4 regions of the Nostoc sp. TCL26-01 genome follow, and region 1 is predicted to be linked to each of the others. Evidence: riboswitches for the same ligand, from Rfam matches in the RefSeq annotation. Region 1 holds a riboswitch; each other region holds the start of a gene.
The links. A riboswitch is a leader RNA that binds a small molecule or an ion and turns the genes downstream of it on or off. The one in region 1 is predicted to bind cyclic di-AMP.
Positions count from the first base shown of each region.

Region 2: linked by a shared signal. The riboswitch ahead of FD725_RS03315 (glycosyltransferase) and the one ahead of FD725_RS01115 (hypothetical protein) in region 1 are both predicted to bind cyclic di-AMP.
Region 3: linked by a shared signal. The riboswitch ahead of FD725_RS03045 (universal stress protein) and the one ahead of FD725_RS01115 (hypothetical protein) in region 1 are both predicted to bind cyclic di-AMP.
Region 4: linked by a shared signal. The riboswitch ahead of ntrB (nitrate ABC transporter permease) and the one ahead of FD725_RS01115 (hypothetical protein) in region 1 are both predicted to bind cyclic di-AMP.

Region 1 is NZ_CP040297.1:277,490-281,804, forward strand. It holds gene FD725_RS01110 (alpha/beta fold hydrolase) at 388-1,296, opposite strand; gene FD725_RS01115 (hypothetical protein) at 1,562-1,804, opposite strand; cyclic di-AMP (ydaO/yuaA leader) riboswitch at 2,006-2,217, opposite strand; gene FD725_RS01120 (hypothetical protein) at 2,231-2,413, shown strand; gene FD725_RS01125 (sulfite exporter TauE/SafE family protein) at 2,420-2,791, opposite strand; gene FD725_RS01130 (acetamidase/formamidase family protein) at 2,816-3,781, opposite strand; gene FD725_RS01135 (COP23 domain-containing protein) at 4,024-4,315, shown strand, end outside.
Region 2 is NZ_CP040297.1:790,436-794,750, reverse strand. It holds gene FD725_RS03325 (YidH family protein) at 61-618, shown strand; gene FD725_RS03320 (hypothetical protein) at 768-1,019, opposite strand; cyclic di-AMP (ydaO/yuaA leader) riboswitch at 2,247-2,398, shown strand; gene FD725_RS03315 (glycosyltransferase) at 2,552-3,829, shown strand; gene FD725_RS03310 (DUF4870 domain-containing protein) at 4,064-4,315, shown strand, end outside.
Region 3 is NZ_CP040297.1:729,432-733,746, forward strand. It holds gene FD725_RS03035 (hypothetical protein) at 1-358, opposite strand, end outside; gene FD725_RS03040 (SLC13 family permease) at 503-1,840, opposite strand; gene FD725_RS03045 (universal stress protein) at 1,957-2,601, opposite strand; cyclic di-AMP (ydaO/yuaA leader) riboswitch at 2,731-2,946, opposite strand; gene FD725_RS03050 (ABC transporter ATP-binding protein) at 2,964-3,800, opposite strand; gene FD725_RS03055 (ABC transporter substrate-binding protein) at 3,908-4,315, opposite strand, start outside.
Region 4 is NZ_CP040297.1:733,864-738,178, reverse strand. It holds gene FD725_RS03070 (peroxiredoxin) at 1-337, shown strand, start outside; gene FD725_RS03065 (sensor histidine kinase) at 535-1,725, opposite strand; cyclic di-AMP (ydaO/yuaA leader) riboswitch at 2,038-2,288, shown strand; gene ntrB (nitrate ABC transporter permease) at 2,388-3,236, shown strand; gene FD725_RS03055 (ABC transporter substrate-binding protein) at 3,398-4,315, shown strand, end outside.

The DNA of each region.
Region 1 (4,315 bases):
TTGCTTCTGAAGCTTTGTACAAAGTCTTTTACCTAAGATTTTTGTGGCAGACACGCACACAAACCTTAAGTAAAGCCATTTATAGCCATCAGTAAAGCTTTACTCTGTGTTTACCTCAAATGCATATTTTGGAGATTACCGTTAATTTACTTATGGCGCTAGTATCACAACGATACATTTACAAAAAAAATATATTGTAATTTTACTTACGTAATAGCTCAAACCCATATCCAATCAAGGTTGTATCGTTATTTTTAGAGCAATATCTCAATTTGCCGCACCAGAAATTCTTGTGTAATTTTACGGTTACTTTAAGAAAAATTTACAGTTATCTGGTCATATTTAGGTAAAAAACCGCAACAATAGTCAGTGATTCAGTCAAGGTAATCAAAACTTAGCAACAAAAGGAGCGATCGCTCGCACAAATTCCCCGGTAGACTCATAAGGTAAAACATTGCGTCCCGGTATCTTCACCCCATGACCTTGTGGTAAACAAGCCAGATAATCAGCTAAAGTGTCGTCAGGTGTTTCTGTTTTACCTTCTTTACTGATACTTGATGCTGATTCACCCATGACTACCAATGTGGGTTGTTTAATAGCTGCGATTAAATTTGTATAATCCTGTCGCCAAAATCCCGCTAAAAATGAAAATACAGCGTGGCGACTAGAGATATTTGCCGCACCTGCAACTAAAGTATCTAGCCATTCTGCATCAACAGTATCTGCTTGAGCAAACAAGCGCTGTGTAGAAAAAGAACGCAGGAATTTTGGTGTCCGTGCATAGCGATAAAAGGCATTACCAACAGGAGAATTAAAGATATTCCAAGCGATTTTTTGTTGACTTTTGGATGATGGTTTTGTGATTACTGGCCAAGTTGGTGGTCCTGAAAGTATCAACCCAGCAATTAAGTTTAATTCCAGTTGAACTAATTCAATCGCTACCGGGAACAAAGCGCCTTGGACTATAACAATCACTGGCTTTTTGACTACATTTTGTAAAAAGTAATGTAATTGTTCTGCCCAATCTTTAGGTGTATAAGCCACATGAGGTTGATCACTTGCACCACACCCCAACAGATCAGGGACATAAATCAGACGCTGATCTTCTGCTTTTAACCATTCATGACAAAAGCGTTGCCAAAATTTTCCTGATAAGCCTACACCAATGGGATGAATGAGTAGTAAAGGGATTGGTTCAGGAGTAGAGTTTTTAGGTTGATAAACTTGATAGGCACAGCGATACTTATGCCAATTATAAAACTGTGTGCGTACTGAATTTATAATATTTGTTTGCATAAATTAAAGTTGTATAGGACTCCTATTTGATTTTTGAATAAAATTAAGTATTTGTAGTGGCGTGGCAAGGCTAAAGTTTTGCATTAGAACTATCTGTTTCTTGGGGTTTAAAAATCGGATAAAGATGTTTAAGTTGGACATTACCCTGATTTTCCATCTTTTACATTGCAACATTTTAGTCTAGACACGCCAGTACCTAATTTTTAGAAATCAAATATGAGTTCTATATTTAGGATATTGCTAAATTACTGGATGATTTGATTTCCTAAATTTCTTCGGTAATATTCACTAATTCGTGACTACACTTCATCAACTCATAAAGATCATAGGCATATAAATCTTCTTGGTTAGGTTCATGACTGTGACTAGCAGCTACAATCGGATCACCATAACCATTAGTTTTACCAATTAATAACAGTTTTTTACCTGCATACTCGCCAATTAACTTAAACTTATGCTCTGGTAAAAAGTTAACATCACTAAAAGAATTACGATTTTGAATAGACATTTTTCCTCCTAATCTGTTCAGAATTGTTTTGACAAGTAAGCACGTTTAAGCTACGCAAAAACTTTAATACCTATGACACATATAGGTATATTTTTTGGCAGACTGTAAAGTCTTTGTTTCCAGTATCGCGGGTAAAACGATGAGCAAACATACCAGCCAAGGATACTGACGACAAGCATTAGTTGTAAAAATGCTGATCGTTCAATCTCCTCTCAATGCCTACGAAGTTAGCTGACGGGCTAGGACTGAGAGATGTCCTTCTCTTAATTGCTTTAAAGCCTAGAGTGAAAAAATTATCTTTTACACTTGAGCTTTGATGGGAGATACGCCCCTAACTTGGTTCCTCCGTTCCTGGTTTACCCTTATACACGCTATGGTGTCAGGATAAACGTGGGATTAGGCAGACTAACTTAAATATTCTCTGCAATGTTATCGCGTTATGGTAAAATTGGACAAGTTGGTAAACAAAAAGATATAATTTGGAACCAGATTCTTCAATACCTTCGCCAAATCGAAAAAGTCTTAATTCGTAGTACTGGGCTTCCCTGCACTCAACCCGACCTACAAAAAATGGCGCAGGTATTTCCCAATACTATACTTTATACGTAAGTTCTGTTAACGTACTAACAAATATCTAAAACCAATTAATAATAAAAATATGCCATAAAGCTTTTTCATGGTTTCACTGGTAATAAATGGTTGAGTAGCAAACATAGCTCCAAATAAGTTACCAATTAATAAACCTACAGCAATAATCACAGCATATTTAAAATTAATATTGCCACTGCGATAGTAAACTGCTGCTCCTAACAGTCCAATGGGTAAAATTTGCGCAGCGATAGAAGTACCAGTGGCAAATTTTTGATCAAGACCTATTAATAGTACCATTGCTGGAACCATGATAGCCCCACCACCAATACCAAACATTCCGCCTGCGACACCAGCTACCAAACCAATTAACAACAGTTGCCAGAGTAAATTAGACATACAAAATTGTGAGTTTTTCTTTAACTATAAACTTATTTTAGATGACAAAATTGCTTTAGATAGCAAACCATGAATTCCTTTATGGGGGCTATTGACAACTTGCGTGATGTGAAAATTGACAGCTAAACTGCACAAAACATAAGCATCTTCTGGGGACAAATTTGCAAACTTTGTTAAAAAATCAATCATGTTTTGGAGTGCCAGTTCTAAAGCCGCATCTAAAGTTGGGGCAAAACCCATTGTGATAATATCAGTTGCTGTGTCGGCAATGGGTGTGACAAAATGCAAATCTTTGCGGAGTTTTAACTGAATCCGACCATTCATAGAAGTTTCAATGGCTGTAACATTCACTTCTCCATCTCCTTGAGCTGAATGTCCATCACCAATAGAAAATAATGCACCTGGGACAAAAACAGGCAAAAATATTCTAGAGCCTGCTTGGAGTTCACGGTTATCAATGTTACCACCATAATTGCCAGGGGGAACGGATGAACGAGCATTTTCTGGGGTGGCAACTCCCAGAATACCAAAAAAAGGCTTGAGAGGAATTTTAATGCCGCTATTCACAGGAAATTCAGTCAGTTGGTTGACTAAATCGAGAGTGATAAATCGCAAAGCGGGTTGAGTAAATTGATGAGGTAAAGCTCCCCAACCTGAGCGAATAGCATTAAATCCTATGGGTAAACTAGGAGCGATCGCTTCTAATCTTACCTCTACAACATCCCCTGGTTCTGCGTCCCTTACATAAATTGGCCCGGTTAGTAAATGTGGCCCAGCCGCAATTTTTCTTTCTGGAGGTAGATTTTGGCAGATATCCAGAAATTCTGGGGTGAGAAACTCTCTTGGTGCTTTGTCGTAAATGTAGTAACCAGTGTATGTTTCTACATCAATTGTGTCACCTGAATCTACAGTCAGTGATGGTTCTAGGAGATGAGAAAAACCTCCTAAATGTACAGTTGACTTGGTAGCTTTTAAAATATGGTGAGTCATCGCCGCTATGTTTAATTGTTCGGTGTGATTGCTTTGTCTAAACTCACCCTACACATACTGTTACACTTATCAATCATGATAGTGATAAATTTAACAGAATTAGCAGACTTCAACCCCCTAGTTTTGCTGAAAATCTAGATAAATATGGTAATTTCAGAACATATATGAAAAAGATAATCCGAAATATATCGGTTTGCGTTTGTAGCTTGGCGTATTTACTTTGTCTTAATTAAGTTGTATTTATGAACCTGGAGACATCTAGTCAAGTCTTAACATGGGGTACGAGAGTTTTTGGTGTGGGGGTGCTAACTACCTTTGTTACAGCAACTATGCTCAATCAACCAAGCTACGGGGGAAGTCCTACCTTTGTTTGCGATAAGAGCCAATATCAGGGAGCATCTGTACCCACAACCTTTGTTTTCACCCAAGATAACCGGAAAATACCGCTAGTTTATTGGGTTTCTAGTTATTTTTCGGGTTTATCACCGGAGAAACGATGTCAGCAGGTATCTTACAGATTTCAGAGAAATTATG
Region 2 (4,315 bases), 510 kb from region 1:
AAGAAATGCTGTATTTAGGTTGTGTTATTTTCATATCTGCATTAAAATATATTTTGAAAAATGAACAAACAAATCGGACATTTTACAAAAGCACAGCGTTGGCACTGGTGGCAAACTCTCTGGAAAGAAGTTTGTTACTACTTAAGGATTTTTTGGAGAGGCTCCTCCTTGGGAATCAGGACACTACTAATGCAATTAAAGTCACAAGATACTGAACAACTGGCAGAGAAGAAAAAGTTAACAAAACTCAATCCTTCACGAGTACGAGATCACCTAGCAAACGAACGCACTTATCTAGCTTGGATGCGGACTGGCATAGCTTTGTTAGGTTTTGGTGTTGTCATTGTGCGTTTAAGAGCCTTTCAAGTTCCCTTAGTCCCTCGTCCTGGTACTGGCTGGAAGTTGGGTTTAGTATTTTCCCTTGTCGGATTAATCACAGTCTGGCTGTCCACAGGACATTATTTTGCTGTACGCCGTGACATTGAAGAAGATACTTACGAACCCGCAGATCGTTGGGTAATTTTGTTTAGTCTAGCTGTGATGATTTTGGGCGCTGGGGTGATTTATTTTGTCTTTACAACCACTTTAGATCCCACCAGTCCAGTGATTCCTGAGTGAGATTGAGGGAATAGGTAATGGGTAATGGGTAATGGGTAAGAAGTCTATCGACTTGTAGAGTTTTTTGTGTAAGCACAGGCTACGCCAACAATAATCAAGTACTAGTTCTATAGCGCCAAAGATAACGAAAATGCCAAATATAAATGACCTTAAACAATAAGAAAGAAAATAATCAGAGCAATACTTAAAGCAAAAGCGAAAATCAAAGCATATTCAAATCTACGACTCAAGAAGCCGACAGCAGCAATTAGACTAATAAACAAAATAGAGATGCCGATATACTGTTCACGTTGCCAACCTTTAGAAATTAGCGGATCTTGGGGAGTTGTATCAGGGGCAGGAACTTGTTGAACTATTATCGATGTTTGTTTTAGTGAAGATTTTTCCGTGATGAAAGCCATAATTATTTGAGATAAGTTACTCACCTGCACTCTATCTTACTAGGACTTATCCCGCATTTCTCACAAAACGGTAGGGGCGGGTTCACAAATATGCTTGCATCATCCACGAATATCTCGTAAACCCGCCCCTACAACCTCTGGACTTCGGTTTGATTAATTTCGTGAGAAATTCGGGTTATGCAGTGTCACTAAATTTTCTGGCTTTTTTGTCAATAGTCAACAGTCCAAAAAAACTTGATTTTGACTATGAACCATTGACCATTGACTATTGACCATGGACTAATAAAAAAAAGCCCGCGTAAGCGGACTAGGGTAGAAGGGTCAAATGATCGAAATTGACTATGAGATTTTTAAATCCCTTCTTTATTTTTAGTAATTAAGTTTTTAAAAGCAAGTCTTGCAACAGATATTTTTAGACATAAAAGCTGGAATTATGTCTAATTAAGAGTTTTACTTATTGTCAATTATCAAAAGTAGTATTTATGAGAATTTTCAGATGAGATTTTTGTAGTAATTTAACATCAAGCTTAATTGAACGTGAGTTCGATGCAGAGGATTGTGACCTTACGGCCAGCTTAGTCTGTTGACTTTGATGGAATTTAGCAGTTTTTGGTTCATGGTATCTTTGCTCTCTGGTTTGTTATTGCGACGTAAGCTCACATCTTGCACCTAGCCCCAGCGATTAGAAATCGCGGCTATACAAACAAAGTCCGCCTACGCGGACTAACGCAACATCAAGTGTTTGAAACCCGCGCAGGCGGGTTTTGCCTGTGTAGCCGCGACTTCCAGTCGCTTGGTGCAAGATATGAGTAAGGAAGCGATCGCCAAGTTTCTGGGATTGCTTTGCTACCCTTAAGGAACGCTTACTCTTCGAGAACGGCTTCGCCGAACAACGAACGATCGCCATGACATTAACCAAACTGTATTGAGGGAGATTGAGAGGGTGGGGTCTGTTGAAATATCCTCTTAGTCAAAGATAGACATTTGCTCAGAAAAATTCTGATTTTTCTAGAAATTTCTCTTAAAAGTTAGAGAATTTGTGATTTATTTGCGAGATGATGCGCGGGGTATCAATTAACTCTAACTAAGCCAAGATTAGCTTGATGAAGCTGATTTAATTTTGTCTGGGAAAGAGATTCAGTAAACAGTTTACAGGTGATTTAAGAGAGTTTTTTTATCAAAACTATTGACTATATTCTGGTTACAAGCTAATGTATTTGAGAAATATAAATCAGTCTGCCTAATCTTTTGTCTACCCAAACATCAGGGTAACCAAGGAACGGAGGAACCAAACTTGGGGCTTATTTTGGATTATCCAAAAAGGACATCTCTCAGTTCTAGCCCGTCAGCTAACTTCGTCGGCATTGAGAGGAGATTGACCGAGCAGCATTTTTACAAACAATGTCTGTCGTCAGTGTCCTTGGCTGGTAGCTTTACGCTTCGTTTTACCTACCCTTGACCAGAGGTAAGATTTGCTATGTCTAAATTCTGGTGTTTGAGGTGGGAGTAGTTGATTTGAGGTGAAGCTCACTATGTTCCCAAGTAAAAAGTATCGCATTGCATTGATTTCTGTTGATGGCGACCCAGCTGTAGAAATCGGTCAAGAAGAAGCTGGTGGTCAGAATGTTTATGTCCGGCAAGTAGGCTATGCTTTAGCCGAGCAAGGTTGGCAAGTTGATATGTTTACTCGTCGTAGTAGTCCTGAACAAGCAGCGATCGCTCAACATAGTCCCAATTGTCGTACCATCAGATTAAAAGCAGGGCCATGTGAATTTATCGGGCGAGATCAATTATTTGGTCACTTACCAGAGTTTATGGCTGAGTTCCAAAAATTCCAGCAGCTTCATGGATACTCTTACCCGTTAATTCACACTAATTACTGGCTGTCGTCTTGGGTAGGGATGCAACTGAAAAAGCAGCAACCCATGATTCAGGTGCATACATATCACTCATTAGGAGCGATTAAATATAGCACAATTGCAGATATTCCACCCATAGCCACTCAGCGACTAGCCATAGAAAAAGCTTGTTTAGAAACGGTAGACCAAGTAGTAGCCACCAGTCCTCAAGAACAGCAACATCTGCGTACCTTGGTTTCCAGAAAAGGGCGAATTGAGATGATTCCTTGTGGTACTGATATTGATAATTTTGGCAATATTGAACGGTTACAGGCCAGGGAAAAACTAGGAATTGCCCCTGATGCCAAAATGGTATTTTATGTTGGTCGGTTTGACCGCCGTAAAGGCATTGAAACCTTAGTCAGAGCCGTGGGAGAATCTAGTTTGAGAGGTAAAGCTAACCTACAACTAGTAATTGGTGGTGGTAGCCGTCCTGGAAAAAGTGATGGTATTGAGCGCGATCGCATTGCTAATATTGTTGGGGAATTAGAACTAACAGATTGCACAAACTTTGCTGGTCGTCTAGATCATGAAATCCTGCCATTCTACTACGCTGCTGCCGATGTTTGCGTTGTCCCTAGCCACTATGAACCCTTCGGTTTAGTAGCAATCGAAGCTATGGCTAGTAAAACTCCTGTAGTAGCAAGTGCTGTAGGTGGATTACAGTTTACAGTCATACCCGAAGTCACAGGTTTACTCGCTCCTCCTCAAGATAAATTAGCCTTCGCTGCTGCTATAGACCGGATTTTAACTAACCCAGATTGGCGAGATCAATTAGGTGCAGCCGGTCGCCAGCGTGTAGAAATTGCCTTTAGTTGGTACAGTGTCGCATCTCGACTAACTCAGCTATACACGCATCTATTAGCCCAACCCACAGCAGTCACTCAGAAAAAAGCGATGATGGCTGCCTAAAAACAGAAACAGTAGAGACGTTGCATTGCAACGTCTCTACATAATTTATCTGTATCATGATTAACGTGAAATGGTATGTTCGGTAAACCAGAGTCGAAATTTGGTGCATAAAACCCAAAGTCAATCTATCTCCAGGAAAATTTGCAATCCTGGCTATTTACGGTAAGCTCTAGTATGAAAGTTATAAACCAACAATTAAAATCATAATTAGAAAACAATTAAGGAGCCACCAGGATGCAAGCAACATATGATTCCGACAAGCGCAAATTGCTATCATCTCTGTGTCATGGGGCAATTTTTTTTAGTACGACATTAATTTCAGTCGGAGTTCCCATTGTTATTAACCTCATCTCTGATGATCCAGTAGTTAAAAGTAACGCCAAAGAATCAATTAATTTTCACTTCAATGTCTGGTTTTGGGCAACTGTCATCGGCGTACCCTTGGGAATTCTGTCTTGGCTGACATTTGGCATTGGGGGAATTATC
Region 3 (4,315 bases), 450 kb from region 1:
TGATAAATTTATATTCTTCAGTAATTACTTTTAACTCAGATTCGCGCTCTATTTGTTCATTTTTCAAAAGTTCTCCTAAAGCTTCAATTTCTTTTGTTACATATATTTCTACGGCATCTAAACGTTGCTTTGCTTCATCCCGTACATGAGAGAATTCTTTTACCATCCGTTCTTCTAAACGAGTAAACCTCTTTTCCAACTCCCGCATTTGGTTGCCAAAGAGAATATCTCGAATTTTATCTAAGTTATTAATTTCACTTATACTGTTATGAGTTTGCTGTAGATTTATAGCCGAGTTTATACTCCCGTTTTCTATCTCTACTGTGTTATTAGCACTATATTCTTCTGGTAAGTTCATAATTGACAATCCTGATGAATGCTGAATATTGATATTTTGACCCAATATCAGCATTTTAGAGCATGGTATGCAACCATACACTCCTTAAATCATAAGAATATGTAATTTTCTATTGAAATAAATAATATTTCCTATAATGTGCTGTTAGATTAAGAACCTAATCAACACATATAATGCTGAGGTTATTAGCTGTAGGATTGTGATGGGAATGCCATAATGAAGAAAAGTTTTAAAAGAAATCCGTCGTCCATGTTGTTCAGAAATTCCCGCCGCCACAATGTTAGAAGACGCACCGACGAGTGTGCCATTTCCTCCCAAGGTAGCGCCAAACATCATGGCATAAAATAATGGCAATACCTCTGGGGGAAATTGCCCTTGAAAGTCTTGTGCTAAAACTTCGGCTGGTGCTAATCCTACGGTGACGATATATTGTTTCAGTAAAGGAACCATCCCCACCACTAACGGAATATTGGGGACGACGCTAGATAGTATACCCACAAAAAATAATAAAACTAGAGAACCTAAAATAATATTTTTACCAAGAACAACTGATAATATTCCTGACAGACTACTAATTATCCCTGTTTTCTCTAAGCCGCCAATCAACACAAAGATACTCATAAAAAATATCAATGTACTCCAATCTACATCACGTAAAATATTGTTGACTGAATCAATTTTACTTTGATGAGATAGCAATAAAGCCAAGGCTGCACCTAACAAAGCCACCGCAGCTGGGGAAATGGGAAATGGCAAAGATTCACCAATGACAAAAAATAGCAGCACGAAAGCGATGATAAAAGCCCCAAGCGTTAAAACTCGTGGATGATTAATTTGGGGATGTGGCAATTCTTCGAGATTTTCTAGTTTGGTATGCCAAATTTTGCGGAATAAAAATGGTAGCGTCGCTGTGACTGTCACCACAGCAATAACACCGCCTAAACTTAATTTTTGGAGATACTCTATAAAACTGATGTTAACAGCATCACCGACAATAAAAGTAGCAGGATCACCAACTAATGTTAATAGCCCGGCGCTATTGGCAACAAACACCATTAAGATTAATAAAGGAACAAAATTTACTCCTACTTCCTGTGCCATTGGGGGAATTAGTGGTGCTAATAACATTACAGTAGTGGCGTTGGGTAAAACTGCACAAATGGGAGTTACAAGAGCGACAATACCCAGTAGTAGACGTTTACCATCACCTTTAGCAAGTAGGACTATTTGAGTGGCGATATAATCAAATATTTTGGTAGGCTCAAATGCTCTGACTAACACCATTACACCAAAGAATAGACCTATTGTACCGTGACTATTACCGATGTAACCAACAGCCTCCTGCAAAGTCATGACGTTGGTAAATACTAGTAATAATGCTCCCAGTAAAGCAGCAACGGTGAGATGTACCCATTCTGTCATGACTAAGATGATCACCCCGATAAATGCGATCGCACTCAGAATCGCTTGCCAATTTTCCACACTAACCTCTCACAATTTGTTTGGTTGCATAATAGCGAAAAAAACCACCTAAGTATAGGTGGCTGAATTTGCACATTTTATTTCAGAAGAATAATTTCTGAAATCCTATATGTGGTTTATTCATCTATGCAATTGGGAATACCGATGACGGCACAAGGGAAATTAGCACCAAAGGCTGCAATGAGAGGATGATACACAGATTGACATCCTAAAAATAGGATATCAGCAGATTCCGATTCTGCCACTTTTTTCAGTTCTGTACTCACACAGCCAAACCGCAAATGAGATTTGAAAGAACCTTGCCATTCTTCAGCTAAACTGCGTGCTTGCCAAAGAATTCTATCTGCTTCTTGCAGAGGTGTGATTGTTTCTGTTTGGAGATATGACTTTATTCTTGCTAGTTTTGATGGAGTTAAAACAGATGTGATAGACTTAGTGACTTCGCTAACTTGACACTCCAGTGTCGGTAAGCGTTTGGTAAAATGCAAAACGTTAGAATAATCAGGCTGTGACGCTTCTTCTACTACATAAACAGCTTGGACTGTCACTTGTTCATTTGTAGCTAGTCTTGTTTGATGGGCAATCCAAAATGCGATATCAAGTGCAGTATGACTGTTAGGAGAAGCATCATAACCAACAATTAAGTTAATTGACGTTGTTGTTTGCACCTTTTTTGTTAACAGTTTTCTTGGTTCTGGTAACAATATCATTTTGTCAATTAAATCATCACGTCCCATCGCGCTTTGTAAGCGGGCTAACATTGGCTTAACTTTCACAGCTTTAACTTCTCCTAAGCTTAACGAACAATCAATGAGAAGCAGGGTAGAGACGGACAATCATATCCGCAAGGAAACCCCAATAACAACTGGTATGCAAGCCAAAGTCTTGGGGGTTCCTTCCATTGCCGACGGAGTTAGCTGACGGGCTAAGACTGGAAGGTGTCTCTCTTGTTGAGTGCTGTTAGCGGTAGCGCGGCGTTTAGCCGGTGATGAGTTTTGAGTAATGAGTGAAACTTAAATCTCTACTCTCAGCAAGATGCGCCCCATAATTTGGTTCCTCCGTTTCAAACTCATCAAAATTGAATTTGAATTAGGCTACCCACTAAAAGAAATCATAGTCTATTTTACTCTTCTTGGGTAAAATATTTGTCGAGGAAATTGAGGGCGTGGTTGCGAAGTTCAAAATATTCTTTGGTGTTTCGCATTGCCGATCTATCACGTGGATGAGGAAATGGTACTTCTAATATTTCTCCAATATTAGCAGCTGGCCCATTAGTCATTAAAACGATGCGATCGCTCATATAAATCGCTTCATCGACATCGTGGGTAATCATCATTACTGCTTGGCGATGATTTTCCCAAATATCTAATACTTGCCTTTGCAATTTACCTCTTGTTAAAGCATCCAATGCGCCAAAAGGTTCATCCATCAGCAGCATTTTTGGACGAATTGCTAAGGCTCTAGCAATGCCTACTCTTTGTTTCATACCTCCAGAAATTTCATCAGGATATTTATCTGCTGCCGCCGTCAAGTTTACCATCGCCAAGTGTTCGTTCACAATGCTAATTTTTTCGGAACGTTTAGCATTTTTTAACACTTCATCTACAGCGAGACGGATATTTTCTCTGACAGTTAACCAAGGTAATAGGGAATAGTTTTGAAATACCATCATCCTTTCAGCTCCTGGTTGACGGATTTCTTTCCCATCTAACTTTACTGAGCCGGAGGTAGCTTTTTCTAAACCCGCTACAATTTTTAACAAAGTTGATTTACCGCAGCCAGAATGCCCAATCACAGAAATAAACTCGTCTTCACCAATTGTTAAATTCACACCATCTAAAACCACGAAGTTACTTTTATCTGGTGTGGGATAAGACTTGACTAAATTTTCAATTTCTAAAAAGTTATGGCGGGACATGACTTTTTGTTGAGTATCTACTACTAACGGTGTATATTCCATATCAAATGCTCCTAAAAAATTAGCACTATTAACTAAAGGATTTAGAGGTGTAGAAGCAAGATGATTTTTGAGGAAAAATACTAGCTTATAGCCTCTAAACCCTATTTTCAAGACAAGAAAAAACGAGTAGGAGCATTAGCCCTAATGGCGAAACTATTGAGATAACCAACGGGATCACTAGGATCAAAACCTTTATTATCTATAAATACTTCGGCAGGCTCAACTTTGTAATCATCCTTGGGACACTCAATGCCCATTTCTGAGGCTATCTCTCGATATAAATCTGTTCTCCAGCCTTTTTCGGCTAGTTGATTGGCATTTTTAGGGAATTCCTTAATCTGTCCCCAACGGGCGGCTTGAGTCATTAACCACAGACTCCTGGATCTCCATAAAAATGTTGAGTGTTCGGCTGGTTGTTTAGGTAAGGTGTCGGGAATATCATAGAAAATTGTCGTATCTGCTGCCGTGATGGTGCGATCTTTGCCATCAAATCCTCCGTAGTTGTATGCACCAAT
Region 4 (4,315 bases), 460 kb from region 1:
GTATTTTTACCCCAAAGATGACACCCCAGGCTGCACGAAGCAAGCTTGTAGTTTCCGGGATGCCCAAGCTGATTATCAAAATAAAGATGTGGTTGTCTTGGGAGTCAGTGCCGATGATGAAGCTTCTCACCAGGCATTCACTCAAAAATATAATTTGAATTTTCCCCTGCTAGCTGACACCAACCAAAGCTTAATCAAAGCTTTTGATGTCGATGGTGGCGGCTATGCCAAGCGTGTCACTTATGTGATTGACCCCAATGGCAAAATCATTCATGTTGATGCGAGTGTCAATACAACCACTCACGCTAGCGATGTTCTATCTGTGCTAGGACTATAGCTCAAACGGTTGAGTGAAGTTTTTACTATACCCTAACTCCCTTGAAAAAGAGGGGAATTTAGATTTAAATTCCCCTTTTTTCAGAAGATAGACTGGATTAGATGGGTTTTCTGCGTTGTAGCCAGTGGTGTAGATTTAGGGTGATCTTCAATTATGAGGGTTAAGCATGGTCATATCCAAAGCGATCGCCTATTCTCTTAACTCTCTATCTGCAAAGGCAAAGTTACAGTGAAAGTGGAACCCACTCCTACTTCTGAAACCAGGCTGATTTCCCCTTGTAAGAGTTTAACTAATCGGGAAACTATTGCTAAACCCAAACCAGTGCTGTCGGGAAGGTAGGGACGCTCTTTAGAACTAACACGATAATATGGTTCAAATACCTTGGCTTGATCTTTTGGAGGAATACCAATCCCTGTATCGGCAACAGCGATCGCCCACTTGTGATCATCTACTACCTGACACACTATACTAATAGTCCCTGATTCTGTATAACGGATGGCGTTGCTCACAAGATTTGTGACAATCTGTTGCAATTGAAAGGAATCTGTGATTACTTCTGGTGGTGCGTCTGCCAAATCCACCACAATGGCTAAATTTTTCTCGGCTGCTAGGGGTTCCAACATTTCGCAGACATTGTTGATTAATTCCTGAATGTCAACTGGTGCTGGTTGAAATTGAATTTTTCCCGCCTCATACCGTGAAAGTTCTAAGACATCATTGATTAGGCGTAATAAATGTCTACCATTACGTAATACACGTTCAATGTGTTCTATGTTGACAGGTGTGTCTTTCTTGATAGCTTGCCTTTCTTGCTGTCTTAAAAATAAATCTGAGTAACCAATAATTGCTGTTAAGGGATGCTTGAGTTCGTGGGCTAATTGTGAGAGTTTATCTTGATTGGCATTAACTAAGCGTGTGAGTTCTTCGTTATGCAACGCCAGAGAAGCTTGCAGATGTTGTAATTCTCGTAGACGTTCCCCAACATAGCTATGAAAACATCTAGCGATCGCCTCGTCAATCACAGCGTCAATTAAACGCATATAACGGACAACTTCCGCAGGTGTTCCCTGTAATAAATCTTCTTCTAGAGTATCAAATACTACTTTTCTTAACAACCTGTATTCACGGGCAATTTCTGAAGGATCATATCCCTGTTCAGCCCGGAGTAACCCATGCTGCCAACTTGCTTTCACAATTGATTTAATATCCCCATCTTGAGATGGCGATAGGACTTTCACCATTGCCTTAAACACATCAGGAATATGGTTTTTAATCGCTGTGTAGGATAAGTCATCAGAACTTTCTATCTGCCTATCCTCACGAACAGCTAAAACCCATTTGGCGATGATACCGTTAGTATTTTCAGCCAGTAATTGACTAAAATCCATTATTTTAAATTCGCCTGCGAGATAAAAGAATTTAGTTCTGTATGAAATTAGTTTAACGAGGCTAGTGACCTTTAGCGCAATAAGTTATAAATTTCACCTGCCCAATGACATAAATTTTTGATAAAGGGGACAAAGGAACAAGTCGGAGGTATAGTTTTGTAACGAAGATGTAAATCCCACGCCTACATCCCCAATGAAAAGATTTGATTCATTCTATCTATAAGTATAAATTTTTAACATAGGAATCTTTTTCGGAAATGGAGATTGTTTTTACTCGGTAAATATGTTATTGTTTCTTTACTATTATCTATAAGAGTAAGTCAGCCTAATCCAACCAACTACAGTGTGTAGAGTTGGAGCGGAGGAACCATATTGTGGGGCGTATCTCAGAGAAAAGTGTTAACTAAAGAGTCAGAGTGAAAGTCAAGCAAAAAGTCTAACTCAGCACTCATAACTCATTACCGGCTAAACGCCGCGCTACCGCTAACAGCACTTTTAGTAGAGAAGGGCATCTCTCAGCCCTAGCCCGTCAGCTAACTTCGTAGGCATTGAGAGGAGACTGAAGAGACAGCATTTTTCTAAATGTTTAGTTCTCATCAGTGTCCGAGGCTGGTACTGCTCGTCTTTTTGTACCTGTACTTAGCTCTGTTGGGGTTATCAGCGTGTTTCAATTAAATTTAGCAGCGATCGCAGCTGTTGCTAGTCAAGCTGCGTGGAAAAAAGCCAAGCCTGTAATTGTCAAGGATGTAGTCTTACTACCTATTTTAGGATTTCTGGGGATTATTTTGTTGTGGTGGGTTGTTGCCCTACTCAACCGGGAACTGATGCCCACACCACCAGAAGCATTGGTAGCCAATTTAGACTACATCTTGCACCCATTCTATCAAAGAGGCCCTGGTAACTTGGGCATTGGCTGGTTGTTGATGGCTAGTTTACGCCGAGTACTACTGGGTTTTCTCCTGGGTGCTGTAGTGGCGATTCCTTTGGGATTTTTGATTGGGATGTCTAAACCTGCAATGTTAGCCCTCAATCCCATCATTCAGATTTTCAAACCAGTATCACCTTTAGCTTGGCTACCAATTGCTCTAGCTATCTTCAATTTGGCAGATCCCTCAGCTATTTTCGTCATTTTTATCACATCACTCTGGCCGACAATTATTAACACTGCCTTGGGAGTAGCCAGCGTTCCCAAAGATTATTTAGATGTCGCACGAGTACTAGAAATACCCCGTTGGCGAAGGATTACCAAAATTATTTGGCCTGCCAGTTTACCGTACATTTTTACAGGCTTGCGAATCAGTCTAGGGATTGCCTGGCTAGTCATCGTTGCCGTAGAAATGCTGACAGGTGGTGTAGGCATTGGCTTCTTTGTCTGGGATGAATGGAGTCGTTTAAACCTGAGTTCAGTTTTCCTCGCCGTCTTCGTCATTGGCGTAACCGGATTAATCCTAGATTTCGCAGTTGGCAAAATTCAAGAATTAGTAACACATCGTCCGACAACGGCTAAATAGGGAATAGTCAATAGTTATTGGTCAATAGTCAATAGTCAATAGTCATTGGTCATTGGTAAAACTATTACCCATTACCCACCACTCAGCACGAGCTGAACGCCCCGCTACCGCTAACAGCACTCAGCACTCAGCACTGCCCCCAACATTATGGAGTCACAACAATGGGTGATTATAATTGGACTCGACGAGATTTTATTAGAGGTATAGGCGCAACTACGGCTGGGATTACTTTATCTTCATGTGCAGTTTCCGCAGATAGATCAGCTAAAGGTTTGACAGAAGAAGCTTTAGCAGTAAAACCGATAGTTAAATCTGGAGATTTAGAAAAACCAGATTTGATTGTCGGATATGTGCCTGTAAATGATTGTGCGCCATTTGCGATCGCTTGGAAAAAAGGTTTTTTCCGCAAGTATGGTTTAAATGTCCAACTCAACCGTGAGGCTAGTTGGGCTAACTCCCGTGATGGTTTAATTTTTGGACGCTTAGATGCTTCCCCAGTTGTATCTGGTGCTGTCACCAACGCCCGTATTGGTGCGGAGGGCGCACGCCATGCCCCATTATGTGCAGCTATGACCATCCACCGTCACGGTAACGCCATGACGATGAACAAAGCCATGTGGGATTTTGGCTTACGTCCCTGGTACGAATACCAAGAAAAATATGGCGAAGGTGCGTTAGAAGCTTTTGGTAAGGATTTTCGCGGATACTTTGACAAGCAGTCACCAGAAAACAAAGTCTGGGCTGTGGTGTTGAGTTCGGCAATTTACGAATACTTTGTGCGTTATATATCGGCGGCGGCTGGTGTCGATCCTCTAAAAGAGTTCCGCGTCATTATTGTCTCACCACCCCAGATGGTAACTAACGTACGCATTGGCGCAATGCAAGCATACATGGTAGCCGAACCGTGGAATACTAGAGCTATTACAGGTAACGAAAATATTGGTTTTACCTTCGCTCAAGGTAAAGAAGTTTGGCTAGGACATCCAGATAGATTGTTGGGTGTTATGGAATCCTTCATAGAAAAATATCCCAAAACCTATCGTTCCTTGGTGAAAGCCATGATCGAAGCCTGTCAGTAT